DNA from 3 places in the Microbacterium foliorum genome. Region 2 is predicted to be linked to each of the others. Evidence: predicted binding sites of a transcription regulator. Region 2 holds the regulator's gene; each other region holds the start of a gene.

Region 1 (5,659 bases), 530 kb from region 2:
CTGCGCCCGTCGCCCTCGGCGGAGCGGTGGCGATCGGCATCATGACGGCCGTCCAGGCGCGGATCAACGGCGTGCTGGGGCTTCGTGTCGAGAACGGCGTCGTGGCAGGGCTCATCTCCTTCGCCGTCGGCCTCGCCGCCCTGATCGTCGTGATCCTCTGCATCCCCGGCGCACGCCGGGGAGTGGGACGTCTGCGCGTCGGTGTCCGCGATCGCACGATCCCGTTCTGGATGCTCCTCGGCGGGGCGTGCGGAGCGTTGACCGTGTCGACCCAGGGGATCACCGCCGGCGTGCTCGGGGTCTCCCTGTTCACGGTCGGCGTGGTCGCGGGCCAGACGCTGCACGGCCTCGTGCTGGATCGCATCGGCTTCGGCCCCGCGGGCGTCGTCGCCGTCACGCCGGGGCGCGTGGTCGGCGGACTGCTCGCGCTCGCCGCCGTCGGCATCTCGCTGAGCGGCGACGTGCTCGCCACGGCGCCGCTGTGGATGCTCCTGCTGCCCTTCGCCGCGGGAGTGGGCATCGCCTGGCAGGCCGCGACCAACGGCCGACTCGCGCAGCGGGCGCAGTCGCCCGTCGCCGCGACGCTGATGAGCTTCATCGCGGGCACGATCGCCCTGCTCGTCGCCGCGGGGATCAGCGTCGCACTCCGCGGGATGCCGGCCCCACCGCCCGCGGAGCCGTGGCTGTACCTGGGAGGATTCCTCGGTTCGGCGTACATCCTGCTGGGCGCCTTCATCGTCGCGCACACGGGGGTTCTGCTGATGGGGCTCGGGTCGGTGCTCGGTCAGCTCACGACATCGGTGGTCATCGACCTGGTCTGGCCGGCGGCAGCGGGCCCCGCGCTCTGGCAGCTCGTCGCCATGGTCGTCGTCGCCGTGGCATCGGTCGTGGCTGCGCTGCCGCGACGACGACGGCGCTGAGCTACTTCGTGGCGCTCTTCTCTTTCTTCGTGCTCTTCTCTTTCTTCGTGCTCTTGGGCATGCGCGTCACGAGAGCACGCGCATCGACGGGTTTGCGGCGGCCGGGCTTCTTGCCCTCGGGCTTGCCGCCCACGTACAGCCAGCCGAGGAGCTCCTCGTTCTTGCCCACCCCGTGGGCCTTCGCGACCGCCTTGGACCGCGTGTAGTGGCCGGTGCGCCAGAGCACCCCGTACCCGGCCTCGTCGAGCAGCAGACTCAGCATGTGCGCCACACCCGAAGCGACGGCCTCCTGCTCCCACCGCGGCACCTTCTCGCTCTTGCGGTAGCTGGCCACCACGGCGATCAGCAGCGGTGCGCGGAGCGGCTTCGACGACGGCGACCTGTCGCCCTCGGCCTTCGAGATCGCCGCGCCGAGCGTCTCGCGGTCTGCGCCGCGCAGCTCGATGAGCCGCCATGGACGCAGCGAGGAGTGGTCGGCGACGCGACCGGCGGCCGAGACGAGCCGCAGCAGCTCGTCGCGCGACGGAGCCTGGTCGGTGACCTTCGACCAGGACTGCCGGGCGCGGACGGCGTCGAGCGCGCTCACGAGGCGTCGGGAGTGAAGTTCAGGGCGATCGAGTTCATGCAGTAGCGGTCGCCGGTCGGGGTGCCGAAGCCGTCGGGGAACACATGCCCGAGGTGCGAGCCGCAGTTCGCACAGCGCACCTCCGTGCGCACCATGCCCAGAGTGGTGTCCTCGATGAGCTCCACCGCATCGGGGCGGATCGACTCGTAGAAGCTCGGCCATCCGCATCCGGAGTCGAACTTGGTTCCGCTCTTGAACAGCTCGGCGTTGCACGCGCCGCACGTGTAGAGGCCGGCGCGGCCCTCATCGAGCAGCTCGCCGGTCCATGCCCGCTCGGTCGCGGCCTGGCGCAGCACGGCATACTGCTCCTCGCCGAGCTCGGTGCGCCACTCTTCTTCTGTCTTGTCCACGCTGTACGACATCGGTCCTCCTGGGGTCTGCTCCATTCTCTCGTGTTCCGCACCCCCTGGCTCCACGCGAGAATGGGAACATGACGGATGCCGTGCAGCTGCGCTACGCGCGCTTCGCCGAGCAGGAGGCGCCGGGACGCAGTGAGCTGTACGGCGAATGGGCACGAGGCGTCGCGGCGGATGCCGGGCTCGCGGCGATCCTCGCGCGCATCCCGGAGAACCGCCGGCAGCCGCCGCTGGTGTTCGCGGTGACCAGGATGCTCGGCAGCGGCCTGGTGGGCGCCGAGGCGTGGCGCGACTTCGTGATCGCGCACGCCGACGCCGTCGTCGCCGAGTGCACGGCACGTCGGCTGCAGACCAACGAACCACTGCGTCTCGCGCCGCTGCTCCCGGTGCTCACCGAGGTCGAGGGGCCGATCGCCCTCCTCGAGGTGGGCGCATCGGCCGGGCTCTGCCTGTACCCCGACCGCTATTCGTACCGCGTGGTCGACTCGCAGGGAGGCCTGCGCGCTGCGCTGGATCCCGAGGACGGCCCGTCGACGGTCGTGCTGCAGAGCACCGTCGACGGCGTGCTCCCTGCGCTGGCGATGCCCGACATCGTCTGGCGTGCCGGCATCGACCTCGCCCCTCTCGACGCCCGAGAGGACCTCGATCGCCGCTGGCTGCAGGGGCTCGTGTGGCCGGGGGAGCAGGGCAGGGCCGAGCGGGTGGACGCCGCGCTGGACATCGCGGCCGCCGATCCGCCGCTCCTCGTCGCGGGCGATGCGGCCGCGCGCATAGACGCGCTCGCCGCGGACGCACCGCGCGACGCCACCCTGGTCGTCACCACCCCCGGCGTTCTGGTGCACATCCCGCGCGAGGCGCGGACGGCCCTGGTCGCGCGCATCCGCGCTCTGGAGGCGCGCTGGATCACGATCGACCCGCCCGGTCTGCTCGACGTGTGGGAGCCCGCCGTGGACGCGGCGGACTGGCCCGGATTCGTCGTCGCGCTCGACGGTCGGGTCCGCGCCTCGGCCGATCCGCTCGGGCGATGGTGGGAGTGGCGTGCCGGCGGGAGCGCCGCAGCGACCTAATCTGGTCCCATGCTGGGAGAGCTGAGTGAGCGGGATCGCGCGATCCTCGCGCTGGAGACCGCGTGGCCGCGTCACGGCGGCGCGAAAGAGGAGACGATCCGCACCCAGCTGGGCATGAGCGCGGCACGGTACTACCAGCTCCTCGGTCGGCTGATCGACTCGGAAGCGGCCCTGGAGTACGATCCGATGCTCGTGCGTCGTCTGCGGAGGATTCGCGACTCGCGCTCCTTCCGACGCGCGACCAGGGCGCCCGGGTTCGTCGGCTGACCGCTGCGGATCTCCGTGTCGCGGCGCCACGATGCGGCGTCGCGCGCGAGTGCCGTTAGCATCGAGGGGTGTCAAAGCCCTCGCGAGATCGATTCGACGACGTCCCCCGCTCGTCCGGACGCGTCGGAGCGCATCGCGCCGAAGCCCCGGGGATGAACGGCTGGGTCGTCCTGCTGTGGTCCTTCGTGGCTGCTCTCGTTCTCATCATCGGCGGTATCTTCGGATCGCTCGTGGTGATGGGGCGCATCGACCTCTTCCCCGAGGCCGTGCCGACGTCCACCCCCACGCCCGCCGAGACCGGCGTGGTCGATGTCGCCTACTCCGTCATGATCCTCAACGCCTCGCCCGACGACGGCCTCGACGATCAGATGCGCGAGCTGCTGATCACCAACGGCTGGTCGGCCGACATCGTGTTCGCGACCGACAGTGCGAGCCAGGACTTCGCGACGACCACCGTCTACTACGTCGCCGACGGCGACGAACTCGCCGCCATCGGGCTCGCGAACCTCATCGGCGGAGCGGCCGTCGAGCAGAGCGACTTCTATGCGGATCTCAACGACACGGGCGGATCCCAGCTCACGGTCGTCATCGGGGTGGACCGTTCCTCGGCGGCGCCCGCGACGCCCGCTCCGTAGACCTCGGTTCCGTCTCTCCACGCGGCTTGCACTCGATGGGGTCGAGTGCCAGAATGGCGTTAGCACTCTCTCACTCTGAGTGCTAAAACCCAACGTCTACGTCCAGGAGGGACGAAAAAACTCATGGCAAAGATCATTGCTTTCGATGAGGAGGCCCGCCGCGGCCTCGAGCGCGGCCTCAACATCCTCGCCGACGCGGTCAAGGTGACCCTCGGCCCGCGCGGTCGCAACGTCGTCCTCGAGAAGAAGTGGGGCGCCCCCACGATCACCAACGACGGCGTCTCCATCGCCAAGGAGATCGAGCTCGACGACCCGTACGAGAAGATCGGTGCGGAGCTCGTCAAGGAGGTCGCCAAGAAGACCGACGACGTCGCGGGTGACGGAACCACCACCGCGACCGTCCTCGCCCAGGCGCTCGTCCGCGAGGGCCTGCGCAACGTCGCCGCCGGCGCCGACCCGATCTCGCTCAAGCGCGGAATCGAGAAGGCCGTCGCCGCGATCACCGAGGAGCTCCTCGCCAGCGCGAAGGAGATCGACTCCAAGGAGCAGATCGCCGCCACCGCGTCGATCTCCGCCGCTGACCCCGCCATCGGCGAGCTCATCGCCGAGGCGATCGACAAGGTCGGCAAGGAGGGTGTCGTCACCGTCGAGGAGTCGCAGACCTTCGGCACCGAGCTCGAGCTCACCGAGGGCATGCGCTTCGACAAGGGCTACCTGAACCCGTACTTCGTGACGGACCCGGAGCGCCAGGAGGCTGTCTTCGAAGACGCCTACATCCTCATCGCGAACCAGAAGATCTCGAACATCAAGGACCTTCTGCCCATCGTCGACAAGGTGATCCAGGACGGCAAGGAGCTCGTCATCATCGCCGAGGACGTCGAGGGAGAGGCTCTGGCCACCCTCGTCCTGAACAAGCTCAAGGGCATCTTCAAGTCGGTCGCCGTCAAGGCTCCCGGCTTCGGCGACCGTCGCAAGGCGCAGCTGCAGGACATCGCGATCCTCACCGGTGCGCAGGTCATCACCGAAGAGGTCGGCCTCAAGCTCGAGAACGCCACGCTCGATCTGCTGGGTCGTGCGCGCAAGGTCATCGTCACCAAGGACGAGACCACCATCGTCGAGGGTGCCGGAGAGGCAGACCAGATCGAGGGTCGCGTCACGCAGATCCGTCGCGAGATCGACAACACCGACAGCGACTACGACCGTGAGAAGCTGCAGGAGCGCCTCGCGAAGCTCGCCGGTGGCGTCGCCGTCATCAAGGCCGGAGCCGCGACCGAGGTCGAGCTCAAGGAGCGCAAGCACCGCATCGAAGACGCGGTCCGCAACGCGAAGGCAGCCGTCGAAGAGGGCATCGTCCCCGGTGGTGGCGTCGCGCTGATCCAGTCGGGCACCAAGGCGCTCGCAGGTCTGTCGCTCTCGGGCGACGAGGCGACCGGTGCGAACATCGTTCGCGTCGCGATCGAGGCTCCGCTGAAGCAGATCGCGATGAACGCGGGCCTCGAGCCCGGTGTCGTCGCGAACAAGGTCTCCGAGCTCGAGGCGGGCTTCGGCCTGAACGCCGCGACCGGTGAGTACGTCGACCTGTTCGCAGCCGGCATCATCGACCCCGCCAAGGTGACCCGTTCGGCGCTGCAGAACGCGGCATCGATCGCGGCCCTCTTCCTCACCACCGAGGTCGTCGTGGCCGACAAGCCCGAGAAGTCCCCCGCTCCCATGGGTGACCCGTCGGGTGGCATGGACTTCTGATCCATCCGCAGTGACAGAGACGCCCCGACCGCATGGTCGGGGCGTC
Region 2 (5,659 bases):
TGCGGCGCGGGACTTTCCGAGACGACACGGTGGACTATGCGGCCGTGGGTGCGACCCACGCGCCCGATCTGATGCAGTACCCGCCGGAGCGCAGCCTCCCGGCGGAGAACTCGTGGCGGATCGGGAGCGGCTTCGAGCGGTTCCAGTCCGCGGGCGAGTCGCTTCTCACGTGGACCGCGCAGCGGGCATCCGGACTGAAAGTCGACGATGTGCGGCCGGCACCGGGTCCGGCGTACGCCGGCGTGAGCTTCGACGCGGAGGGCACCCCGATCGCGCCGAGCAAGAACGACGTCGAACAGCGCTTCGATGCCGAGGGCACGCCGTTCGCCGGCCCGGGCATGACCCTGAAGCTGCACGGGCGGGTCGCGGGCATGCGCGCGGATGCCGAGCTGCGCGTCATCTCGGTCACCGAGGAGAAGCGCCGCATCGGCTTCGTGCTGGGCACGGTCGGCGGTTCCGTCGTGCGCGGTGAGGAGTCCTTCGACATCGACTGGCGCGAGGACAACGACGAGGTCTGGTTCTCGGTGCGCGCCTTCGATGCGCCGAACTCCCTGCTCTACCGCCTCGTGCCTCCGCTGGTGAAGCGTCGCCGCCGAGAGCTCTTCTCCCGCTACCTGCGGGCCATCTCGCCGCTCTACGCGACTCCGGTCTGATGGCCGTGCGTCACTGATGGCCGGTCCTCTGCCGCTCGGAGACCCGGCCCCGACCGACGGGCACCTGCCGTCGGATCTCTCCGTCGACCCCGCAGTGCCCTTCTCGGCATACCTGCACGTGCCGTTCTGCCGTGTCCGGTGCGGCTACTGCGACTTCAACACGTACACGTCGAGCGAGCTCCGCGGAGCGAAGCAGGAGGACTACGCCACGACGCTGATCGGCGAGATCGACCTCGCACGACGGGTGCTCGCCGATGCCGGTGCCCTCCGTGCGATGGACACGGTCTTCTTCGGTGGCGGCACGCCCACGCTGCTCCCCGCCGGCGACCTCGCGCGGATGCTCGATGCGGCGACGGACGCCTTCGGGCTGGTCGACGGCGCCGAGGTCACCGTCGAGGCGAATCCCGACACGGTGACACCGCAGGTCGCGCGCACGCTGGCGGATGCAGGGGTCACGCGCCTCTCCATCGGCATGCAGTCGGCCGTGCCGCACGTGCTGGCGGCGCTGGACCGGACGCACCACCCCGACAACGTCACGACGGCCGTCGCCGCGGCGAAGGAGGCGGGGCTCGCGGTGAGCGTCGACCTCATCTACGGCGCTCCGGGGGAGACTCTCGGCGACTGGGAGGCCTCGCTCGATGCGGCCCTCGCGCTGGACTCGGATCACATCTCGGCCTACGCGCTGATCATCGAGGACGGCACCAAGCTCGCCCGTCAGATCCGCCGCGGCGAGGTGCCCGCCCCCGACGACGACCTGCAGGCCGACATGTACGAGCTGGCCGACGCCCGTCTCGCCGCCGCCGGTTTCGACTGGTACGAGGTGAGCAACTGGTCGCGCTCCGAGCAGCAGCGGTCCCGGCACAACCTCGCCTACTGGCGGGGCAACGACTGGTGGGGTTTCGGGCCCGGTGCGCACAGCCACGTCGCTGGTCTGCGCTGGTGGAACGTCAAGCATCCCGCCGCCTACGCCCAGCGGCTCGCCGCCGCCGAGTCGCCCGCCGCGGGCACGGAGCGGCCGGACGAGGCGTCGCGCACGCTGGAGCGGGTGCTGCTGCTGAGTCGCATCCGTGAGGGGATCGCCGTCGCAGACCTGCCGGCCGAGAGGCGTGCGCGCGTCGCCGGGCTGATCGCCGACGGTCTCGTCGACCCCGGTGCGGCGATGCACGGAAGGGTGCAGCTCACCCTCCGCGGACGCCTGCTCGCCGACGCGGTCGTGCGCGAGCTCACGGACTGATCCTGCCGGGGACCGCTAGGGCAGCATGTCGAGGGCGTCCGTCCGGCGCTGCGTGACGGTGGAGCTCTCGGTGTCGAACAGGCGAGTGGTCCTCTCCGTGCCGAACTCCGGCCACCCGGGGTCGCCGGTCTTGATGAACGAGATCCATGCTCTGTGCATCTCTTCAGCGAGTCTCTGCGGGGCATCCTGTCCGGCGAGCCGCTGCGCCTCGGGGTCGCCGAGGCGATCGAACACGAAGCCGAGCTCCAGGGCGTGTGCCGCACGCAGGTCGCGGACTCGGCTCTGCCATGCGAACTCGTAGACGAACGTGGGCGCGTGACGCGAAAGCGCCAGTCGGGTCAGCGGCGCACGGAGCATGATGTCGGTGGCGAGCTGGCCGAAGATCTCGCCGGTGGAGGCGCCGGGGAAGGCCGATCGATAGGCCGCGACCGCTTTTCGCGGGATCCGCAGAGCGAGTCGTGCGAGCAGGAGCTTCGCCTCGCTGATTCCCGCCAGCGCAGCCGGAGGGAACCAGAGTCGGTATTCATCGGTGTTGCTGCCGATGAGCAGCGGGAGGTCCGTGTCGGCGAGCACCTCGTGGGGCGAGCGAGGCAGCGACTCGGCGTCCACGGCGAACTGGAATCCGGGCGCCCCACCCAGAGGAGAGGAGCCGGAGGACTGCTGCCGTCGCGCATGGAGCAGCTTCGCGGGAGATGCTCCGAGGAAGCTCGCGCGGTCGGCCCTGATACCGAGCCGCTTCGCCAGCTGCGCCGTGACACGCCCGGCCTTCTTCGGGGTCTGCGCCTCGAGTGGTCCGGACTCGATGATCGCCCGAGCGATCAGCTCTCGCGACGAGGCGACGGCGAGCAGACCGGCGACGATGGCGCCGCCGGCGGATTCGCCCATGACGGTGATCTGCGAGGGATCGCCGCCGAACGACGCGATCTCCTCGTGCACCCAGGCGAGTCCCGCGGCGGCGTCCTGGAGTCCCAGGTTGCGGGGAGCCCCCGTGAGCACCGAGAAGCCCTCGGATCCCAGGCGGTAGTTGATCGAGGCGAACACGATGCCCGCCCGAGCGAACCCGGATCCGTCGTACAGGGGGAGTGCGGCGGTGCCTCGCTCGAGTGCGCCTCCATGGATCCAGAGCACGACCGGTGCACCGTCCGCATCGTCCGGAGCCCAGATGTTGACCGAGAGGATCTCGTCTCCGGGGATCTCGACCGAACCGAGCAGATCGCCGATGGCGCCGGGGTACGGATGCTGAGGGGAGGTCGGTCCGAAACTCACGGCGTCGCGGACGCCCTGCCACGCGGGAGTCGACCGAGGAGCCCTGAAGCGGTTCGGCCCGAACGGGGCGGCGGCGTACGGGATTCCGAGGTATCGGTGCACCCCGTCGACAGCCTCGCCGCGCACGATTCCGGCGGACACGGTGACCTGCGGCGCGACACTCATACCCGTCATCGTAGGGCGATCAGCGCGGCGCCCGCCTCGGCGGGTAGAATTGGCACTCGAAGTCAGTGAGTGCCAGAGGGAGGGAGTTGCGATGGTCAGTGAAAGAGGCCTCCAGGTTCTCCGGGCGATCGTGCAGGACTACGTCGAGACGCACGAACCGGTCGGCAGCCGTTCGATCGTCGACCGCCACTCTTTCGGAGTGTCGGCGGCGACGATCCGCAACGACATGGCGCTGCTCGAAGATGAAGAGCTGATCACCGCGCCGCACACCTCGTCGGGGCGTGTGCCCACCGACAAGGGATACCGCGTCTTCGTCGATCATCTCGCCCAGCTGCGTCCGCTGACCGTCGCTCAGCGCACGGCGATCGAGTCCTTCCTCACGGCTCCAGCCGATCTCGACGACCTCATGGTGCGCACCGTCCGCGTGCTCACGCAGCTCACCGGACAGGTCGCTCTCGCGCAGTACCCGTCGTTCGCTCGCGCACGACTGACGCACATCGAGCTCGTGGCGCTGGCACCCAATCGTCTGCTCATCGTGCTGGTCACCGACGCCGGGGGAGTGTCGCAGCGCATGGCTCCGCTGCCGGTCGACGTCGACGAGACCGACATGGCGCTGCTGCGCGCGCGGCTGTCGGCCCTGATCACGCAGCGCGCGGTGAGCGATGCCGCCGATCGGCTGCAGGCCCTGCTCGCCGCGGACGAGCATTCCGACGACCTTGCTCTTCGCGCCCTCGCGGCCATCATCATCGAAGAGCTCGGCGAGTTCCGGCAGGAACGACTGGTCATGGCGGGGGCCGCCACTCTGGCCCGGCGCGAGCAGGACTTCCGCGGCAGCATCCACCCGCTTCTCGAGGCCATCGAGGAGCAGGTGACCCTGCTGCGGCTGATGAGCGAGATGGAAGCCGATTCCCACGGTCTCGCGGCCAGCATCGGCACCGAGAACGCCTCGTTCGGGCTCGGCGAGGCGTCGATCGTCGCGAGCAATTACGCGGCGCCCAGCGGCATGGCGCGGGTCGGTGTGATGGGCCCGACGCGCATGGACTATCCGAGCAATCTGGCGGCAGCGCGGGCCGTGGCCCGCTATCTGTCGCGGATGCTCGACGAAGACGAGGCGTCCCGCTGACGCGGGCGCTCACAGAACGACACACCTGGAAGGGCCAACGTGGCAGACCACTATGAGGTATTGGGCGTCTCCCGCGACGCCTCCACCGACGAGATCAAGAAGGCATACCGACGCCTCGCCCGTCAGCTTCACCCCGACGTGAACCCCGGTGACGATGCGGCCGAGAAGTTCAAGCTCGTCACGCATGCCTACGACGTGCTGAGCGACGACGACTCCCGACGTCGTTATGACATGGGCGGCGGCGACGGGGCGGCGGGGAACTTCGGCGGCTTCGGCGGTTTCGGCGACATCTTCGAGACGTTCTTCGGTGCCGGTCAGGGCGGAGGGCGCGCAGCGCGTCCCCGGTCACGACGCGAGCGCGGACAGGATGCGCTGGTGCGCGTCACCCTCGACCTGGGCGATGTGGTCTTCGGCGCCCACCGCGACATCGAGGTCGACACGGCCGTGCTGTGCGAGACCTGCAACGGATCGTGCTGCCAGGAGGGCACCTCGCCTGTCACCTGCGACATCTGCGGCGGATCCGGCCACGTGCAGCGACAGGTGCGCAGCCTGCTCGGCAACGTCGTCACCTCCCAGCCCTGCGGTACCTGCGAGGGCTACGGCACGACCATCCCGTACCCCTGCGGCACGTGCGGCGGACAGGGACGTGTGCGCTCCCGCCGCACCGTCTCGCTGGACATCCCCGCAGGTGTGGAGACCGGACTGCGTCTGCAGCTGCCCGGCTCCGGAGAGGTCGGCAAGGCGGGCGGCCCGCACGGCGACCTGTACGTCGAGGTCACGGTCAACCCGCACCCGTCCTTCAGCCGCGACGGCGATGACCTGCTCGCGACCCTCGAGGTGTCGATGCCCGATGCCGTGCTCGGCACCGAGACGACGATCCAGGGACTCGACGGAGAGGTCGAACTCGAGATCCGATCCGGCGTGCAGTCCGGCGACGTGCTGACGATCAAGGGGCGTGGCATCACGCCCCTGCGCGGCACGCAGCGCGGTGACCTGCGGGTGGGCGTTCAGGTGGTCACGCCCACGAAGCTCGATTCGGCGCAGCGCGCGCTGATCGAGGACTTCGCCAAGAAGACGAAGGCTCCCGGGCCCCAGCTGGCGCAGTTCCAGCAGGGCCTGTTCTCGAAGCTCCGCGACCGCTTCCGTTCGCACTGATCGGGAGGGCACCGATGGCACTGCACTTCCTGCTCGCCTCCGCGTCGGATGCGGCCGTCGGCG
Region 3 (5,659 bases), 1.1 Mb from region 2:
TCGGCCAGGACGACGATGCGCTGGTCTGGCTCGCCACGAAGGATGACGGTGAGCTGAGCTGCCTCACCCTCGACGTCGCGGCGGAGTCGTCGACGCAGTGCGCTCCCACCGAGGATCTCGAGAGAGGCTGGGGATTCGGAGTGAGCGTCGTCACCCCGGCGGGCGACGACGACGAGCCTGCGCAGCAGCTCTCTGCGACGGCGGCGCGCGCGACCACGGGTGAGTTCGTGGCGGTCGTGCAGCGCTGGGACACGAGCGGGAACGACTGGATGTCGCAGTTCGAGGGGGCGGAGCGGGATCGGGCGGAGCAGCTCGCGGACGAGGGGTTCGACGAGTACACCTATTCGATCGTCGGCGACTTCCAGGAGCAGCCCGTCTGGTTCGGTCAGCGCACCACGGGCGCGGTGACCGAAGACTGCCTGGTCGTCGACGCCCTCGACGCGACCCAGTGCGTGCGCGCCGGCGAATCCCGCGAGGCCGGGATCGGCATCAGAACGGTGACGTTCGACGAGGGGGCGGGCCGGACCGTCACGTCGGATGTGCTCCTCTCGTTCACCCGCAGCGGCACCCCGTACCTCGTGGTGAGCGACGACGCGCCGGCGTCCGCCTCTGGCACGGATGCCGGCTGACCGCGCTCCGGCTATCCGGCCGCGGGAACCCGGTCGGCGAGGATCGCCCGTCGCTGGTCGCCCACTCGGGTGAGGATCAGGGTGGCAGCGGCATCGCCTCTGAGCGCGAGCTTCTTGCGGAAGGCGGCGGGGTCGATGTCCATCCCGCGCTTCTTGATCTCGAGGGTGCCGATCCGGTGGGACTTGAGGACGGCGCTGATGGCCTTCGGGTTGGCCGGCATCGTCTCGCGCACCCGGAAGCTCTGCACGAACGGGCTGGTCAGCGCTGAGTCCGAGGTCAGGTACGCGATGCGCTCGTCGAGCATCCCCGCCTCGAGGGAGCGCGCGACGTCGCCGATGAGACGGGCGCGGATCACCGCCCCGTCGGGTTCGTGCAGGAACGCCCCGAGCTCGCGCACCGGCGCATCGTCGGCGTCGGCACCGGCGGTCAGCTCGTGCGAGCGCTCGCCGCGGATGACCAGTGCTGCGCGGCGCACCCCTTCGCGTGCGAGTGCCCCCGTCCACAGGACGAGCTCGACGACGCTGCCCTCCGCGCTCACCCACTGGGCCTCGGCATCGGCGGGGAGGGCGTCACGGTCGTGCCCCGGGCCGAGCTTGATGCCGGAGGGGACGCGGGAGGCGAGCTCGAACGCCCAGTCCAGCGGTGGGGAGTAGTCGTCGGACGAGACGCGGCGGGTCTCGCCGTGTCCTGCGGTGCGGCGGGCGGGGTCCATCCAGATCGCCGTCGTGCCGTCCGTCTCCGTCGGCGCGTGCTCCTGCGCCGTCCCGTGCGCGACCGTGGCGCTGTCGGCGAAGGGCGCGAGGTTGTAGGCGGCGATGGCCGCGGTGACCTCGTCGGCATCGACCGCCGACACGTCGAGCCCGGCACCGGCGAAAGCGAGGGAGTCGCCGCCGATGCCGCAGCCCAGGTCGGCGACGGCGGTGACGCCGGCGCGGCGCATCCGCTGGGCATGCCGCGCGGCGACGCCGAGGCGCGTCGCCTGCTCGAGACCCGCGCGCGTGAACAGCATCCGCGCGGCGAAGTCGCCGAACTTCGCCTGGCCGCGCGAGCGCAGCGCAGCCTGACCCACCACGGCCGACACGAGGTCGGGGGAGTGGCCCGCCGCGCGCAGGCGCGACACGGCCCTGGCGACATCGGCGCCCTGTTCGATCGGGCCGAGAGCGTCCAGCAGCTCCAGGCCCTCGGGGGTCAGCAGTGCACGCAGCTCGGACATCTCCACCCGGCAAGCTTAGGCGGCGGCGAGGCCGGCGCGATTGGCACTCGCATTGCATGAGTGCCAGCCGACGCCCTACACTGGGTGTTAGCACTCTCGGGTTGAGAGTGCGAAAAAGTCTTCCTGTCAGCGTCAAGAAAGAAGAGGTAGACCGTGTCGGTTTCCATCAAGCCGCTCGAGGACCGCATCGTCATCAAGCAGGTCGAGGCCGAGCAGACCACCGCGAGTGGCCTGGTCATCCCCGACACCGCCAAGGAGAAGCCCCAGGAGGGCGAGGTCGTGGCCGTTGGCCCCGGCCGCATCGATGACAACGGCAACCGCGTTCCGCTCGACGTCGCCGTGGGCGACCGTGTCCTGTACAGCAAGTACGGCGGCACCGAGGTGAAGTTCGGCGCAGACGAGTTCCTCGTCCTGTCGGCACGCGACGTGCTCGCGGTCGTCGTCCGCTGAGACAACGTCTTCGAAAGGGCCCGGATGCATCTCGCATCCGGGCCCTTTCCGTGTGCGTGACGAGTCCGGCGCCCGCCAGGTCTGCGCGCTTTCCTGCCATTCTCCGGCCGTGCACGATGCCGCGCCGATGGCCGAGGTGACGCGGCACTAGGGTTGTCCGGTGACCCCCACGAGCACCGCCACCCGCGCCACGCAGACGGCCGGTGTCGCCTACGCGGGCGGCGCCTATCTGCTCTGGGGCGTGCTGCCCCTGTACTTCCTGCTGCTCGCACCGACAGGACCGTGGGAGGTCGTCGCCTGGCGGGTGCTCCTGTCGCTCCTGTTCTGCGTCATCCTGCTCACGGTGACCCGAGGATGGCAGGCCTTCGGTGCCATCGTGCGTCAGCCCCGGCTGCTGGGATGGACGGCCCTGGCCGGCGTGCTGATCTACGTCAACTGGCAGGTCTTCGTGTTCGGCACGCTCAGCCACAACGTGGTCGAGACCAGCCTCGGCTACTTCATCAACCCGATCATGACGGTGCTGCTCGGGGTGTTCGTGCTCAAAGAGCGCATCCGCCGGCTGCAGTGGGTGGCCGTCGGCATCGCCTCGGCCGCGGTGATCGTGATCGTGGTGCTGTACCGTTCGTTCCCCTGGATCGCACTCTCACTCACCGTCTCCTTCGGGGTCTACGGGCTCATCAAGAAGAAGATCGGCCCGGCCGTCGACGCGATCAGCGGGCTGACCCTCGAGTCGTTCTGGTTGATCCCCATCGCCGTGGTCCAGCTGGTGCTCGTCGCCACCGGCTCCGGCCTCACGATGGGGGCCAACGGCGCGGGGCACGCCGTGCTGCTGGCTCTCGCCGGCGTCGCCACCGCGGTGCCCCTGCTGCTGTTCGCCGCGGGGACCCGGCGGATCGACCTGACGGTCATCGGGATGATCCAGTTCGTGACGCCCGTGATGCAGTTCATCATCGGCGCCGTGGTGCTCGGCGAGCCCATGCCGATCGAGCGCTGGGTGGGTTTCGTCTTCGTCTGGGTCGCGATCGCCGTCTTCCTCGTCGACCTCGTGATCGCCACCCGTCGCGGGCGTCGGAACGGGCGCTCGAAACCGATCTGAACGGCGGAATCATGCGGCGCGTGACCCGGTGGCGGATCGTTAACGCACCGAAACATCGGCGACCCCTATGCGAAGCCTTTCAGTCCTAGTGTTAGAGCCACCCGACCGTGGTCACAATCCACGGCCAGTCACGCAAGGGAGCATCATGACCTCATTCACGCGCTCGCGCAGCGCCCGATTCCTCGCGGGAGTCGCGCTGCTCAGCGTCTCGGCGATCGTCGTCGCAGGCTGCAGCAGCACCCCCTCGGATGACTCGTCCGACGGCGGCGGCAGCACTTCCGCCGCCGATCTGACTCTCAAGCTGGGCTCGCTGCTTCCGCAGACCGGCTCGCTGGCGTTCCTGGGCCCGCCCATGGAGTCCGGCGTGGGCCTCGCGGTCAAGGAGATCAACGACGCCAAGGCGGGTGTGACCATCGACCTCACCGCCGAGGACGAGGGCGACACCGACACCAAGGCCTACGAGACCTCGATCACCAAGCTCCAGGGTGCCGGCGTCTCGGCCATCGTGGGTGCCGCGGCATCCGGTGTCTCCAAGCTGATCCTCGACGGAAACGTCAGCGCAGGCATCCTGCAGATCTCCGCCTCGAACACCTCGCCCGACTTCACCGCGTGGGACGACGACGGACTCTACTTCCGCACCGCCCCCAGCGACCTGCTGCAGGGTGAGGTGCTCGGCAACCTGATCGCCGAGGACGGCGCCAAGTCGCTCGGCATCATCTACCAGAACGACGCGTACGGCACCGGCCTCGACGCGGCGATCAAGGAGACGTTCGAGGGCACCGGCGGCGAGGTCGTCGCCGAGGCGTCGTTCAACGTCGGCGACGCGCAGTTCGACGCACAGGTCGAGACGATCAAGGCGCAGAACCCCGACGCGGTCGCGATCGTGTCGTTCGACCAGTTCAAGACCCTCGCGCCGCTGCTGGTGAACGCCGGCATCTCCGCCGACAAGTTCTACCTCGTCGACGGAAACCTGTCGGACTACGGCGACGAGATCCCGGTCTCGCTCGAGGGTGCACAGGGCACGAAGGCCGGCCCCGCGCTCGCCGACGACTTCACCGACCGTCTGCAGACGTACTGGACGGGTGAGGGCAACAGCGAGGTCAAGGACTTCACCTACGCGGCCGAGGCGTACGACGCCGTCGTGCTCGTGGCGCTGGCGTCGCTGGCCGCAGACTCCACCGAGGGCGCGGACATCGCGGCCAAGATGCAGGAGGTCTCGGGCGGTTCGGGCGACGGCGAGAAGTGCACCAGCTTCGCCGACTGCGCCAAGATCATCAACGACGGCGGAACGGCCGACTACGACGGCTACTCCGGTGACGTCACGTTCGACGAGGCGGGCGACCCCCAGGGGGCCTCGATCGGCATCTACAAGTACGGTGCCGACAACATGATCGAGCGCACCAACTGATCATCGGTCACCGCACCTGCTGATCGCACATACGAAGGCCCCGGACGCTGCATCCGGGGCCTTCGTCGTGCGTGCCCGCGTAGGGACCGCCCGCCGTCGGGACACGTCCGGCGTCGGGACACGCGAGAGGGGCGGATGCCGCAGCATCCGCCCCTCTTCGTCTGTGCCGCTCAGGCGGCGTCGGTGCCCAGCGTGCCCAGGTACAGACCGATCACCTTCGGGTCGTTGAGCAGGTCGCGTCCGCTGCCCTCGTAGGCGTCCCTGCCCTGGTCGAGCACGTAGCCGCGGTCGCAGATCTGCAGGCAGCGCCGGGCGTTCTGCTCGACCATGATGGTGGTGACTCCGGCCTTGTTGATGTCGGAGACCCGGATGAACGCGTCGTCCTGACGCACCGGGCTGAGACCGGCCGACGGCTCGTCGAGCAGCAGCACCGACGGGTTCATCATCAGGGCGCGCGACATCGCGACCATCTGCCGTTCACCGCCCGACAGAGAGCCCGCGCGCTGCTTGAGGCGCTTCCCCAGCTCGGCGAAGATGCCGGTGACGAACTCGAGCCGCTCTGCATACGCCTTGGGGTTCTGGTAGAGCCCCATCTGCAGGTTCTCCTCGATGGAGAGCGAGGGGAACACGTTGTTCGTCTGAGGGACGAACCCGACGCCGCGTCTGACGAGCTTGTCGGCCTTGAGGCCGACGATGCTGTCGCCGTTCAGGGTGATCTCGCCGTCGCGGACGTTCACGAGGCCGAAGATCGCCTTCAGCAGAGTCGATTTGCCGGCGCCGTTCGGACCGATGATGCCGATCAGCTCGCCCTTGCGGGCGACGAGGTTGGCGCCGTTGAGGATGTTCACCCCCGGGAGGTACC

The links. Region 2 encodes HrcA, which represses chaperone genes, less so after heat shock. Its sites were predicted from a motif close to TTNGCACTCGNNNNNNNCGAGTGCNAA; they were not measured.
Region 1: groL (chaperonin GroEL) is a predicted target of HrcA. The motif match lies at 3,930-3,956, and genes of this name have one in related genera.
Region 3: groES (co-chaperone GroES) is a predicted target of HrcA. The motif match lies at 1,884-1,910, and genes of this name have one in related genera.

What each region holds. Positions count from the first base shown of each region.
Region 1 is NZ_CP031425.1:2,609,881-2,615,539, reverse strand. It holds gene DXT68_RS12355 (DMT family transporter) at 1-920, shown strand, start outside; gene DXT68_RS12350 (nitroreductase family protein) at 922-1,506, opposite strand; gene msrB (peptide-methionine (R)-S-oxide reductase MsrB) at 1,503-1,907, opposite strand; gene DXT68_RS12340 (DUF2332 domain-containing protein) at 1,976-2,968, shown strand; gene DXT68_RS12335 (DUF3263 domain-containing protein) at 2,978-3,235, shown strand; gene DXT68_RS12330 (LytR C-terminal domain-containing protein) at 3,304-3,870, shown strand; gene groL (chaperonin GroEL) at 3,994-5,613, shown strand.
Region 2 is NZ_CP031425.1:2,076,101-2,081,759, reverse strand. It holds gene DXT68_RS09770 (DUF1990 domain-containing protein) at 1-653, shown strand, start outside; gene hemW (radical SAM family heme chaperone HemW) at 670-1,887, shown strand; gene DXT68_RS09760 (carboxylesterase/lipase family protein) at 1,903-3,318, opposite strand; gene hrcA (heat-inducible transcriptional repressor HrcA) at 3,410-4,441, shown strand; gene dnaJ (molecular chaperone DnaJ) at 4,481-5,596, shown strand; gene DXT68_RS09745 (16S rRNA (uracil(1498)-N(3))-methyltransferase) at 5,611-5,659, shown strand, end outside.
Region 3 is NZ_CP031425.1:952,448-958,106, forward strand. It holds gene DXT68_RS04365 (hypothetical protein) at 1-629, shown strand, start outside; gene DXT68_RS04370 (class I SAM-dependent methyltransferase) at 641-1,849, opposite strand; gene groES (co-chaperone GroES) at 1,997-2,293, shown strand; gene rarD (EamA family transporter RarD) at 2,454-3,389, shown strand; gene DXT68_RS04385 (ABC transporter substrate-binding protein) at 3,535-4,797, shown strand; gene DXT68_RS04390 (ABC transporter ATP-binding protein) at 4,968-5,659, opposite strand, start outside.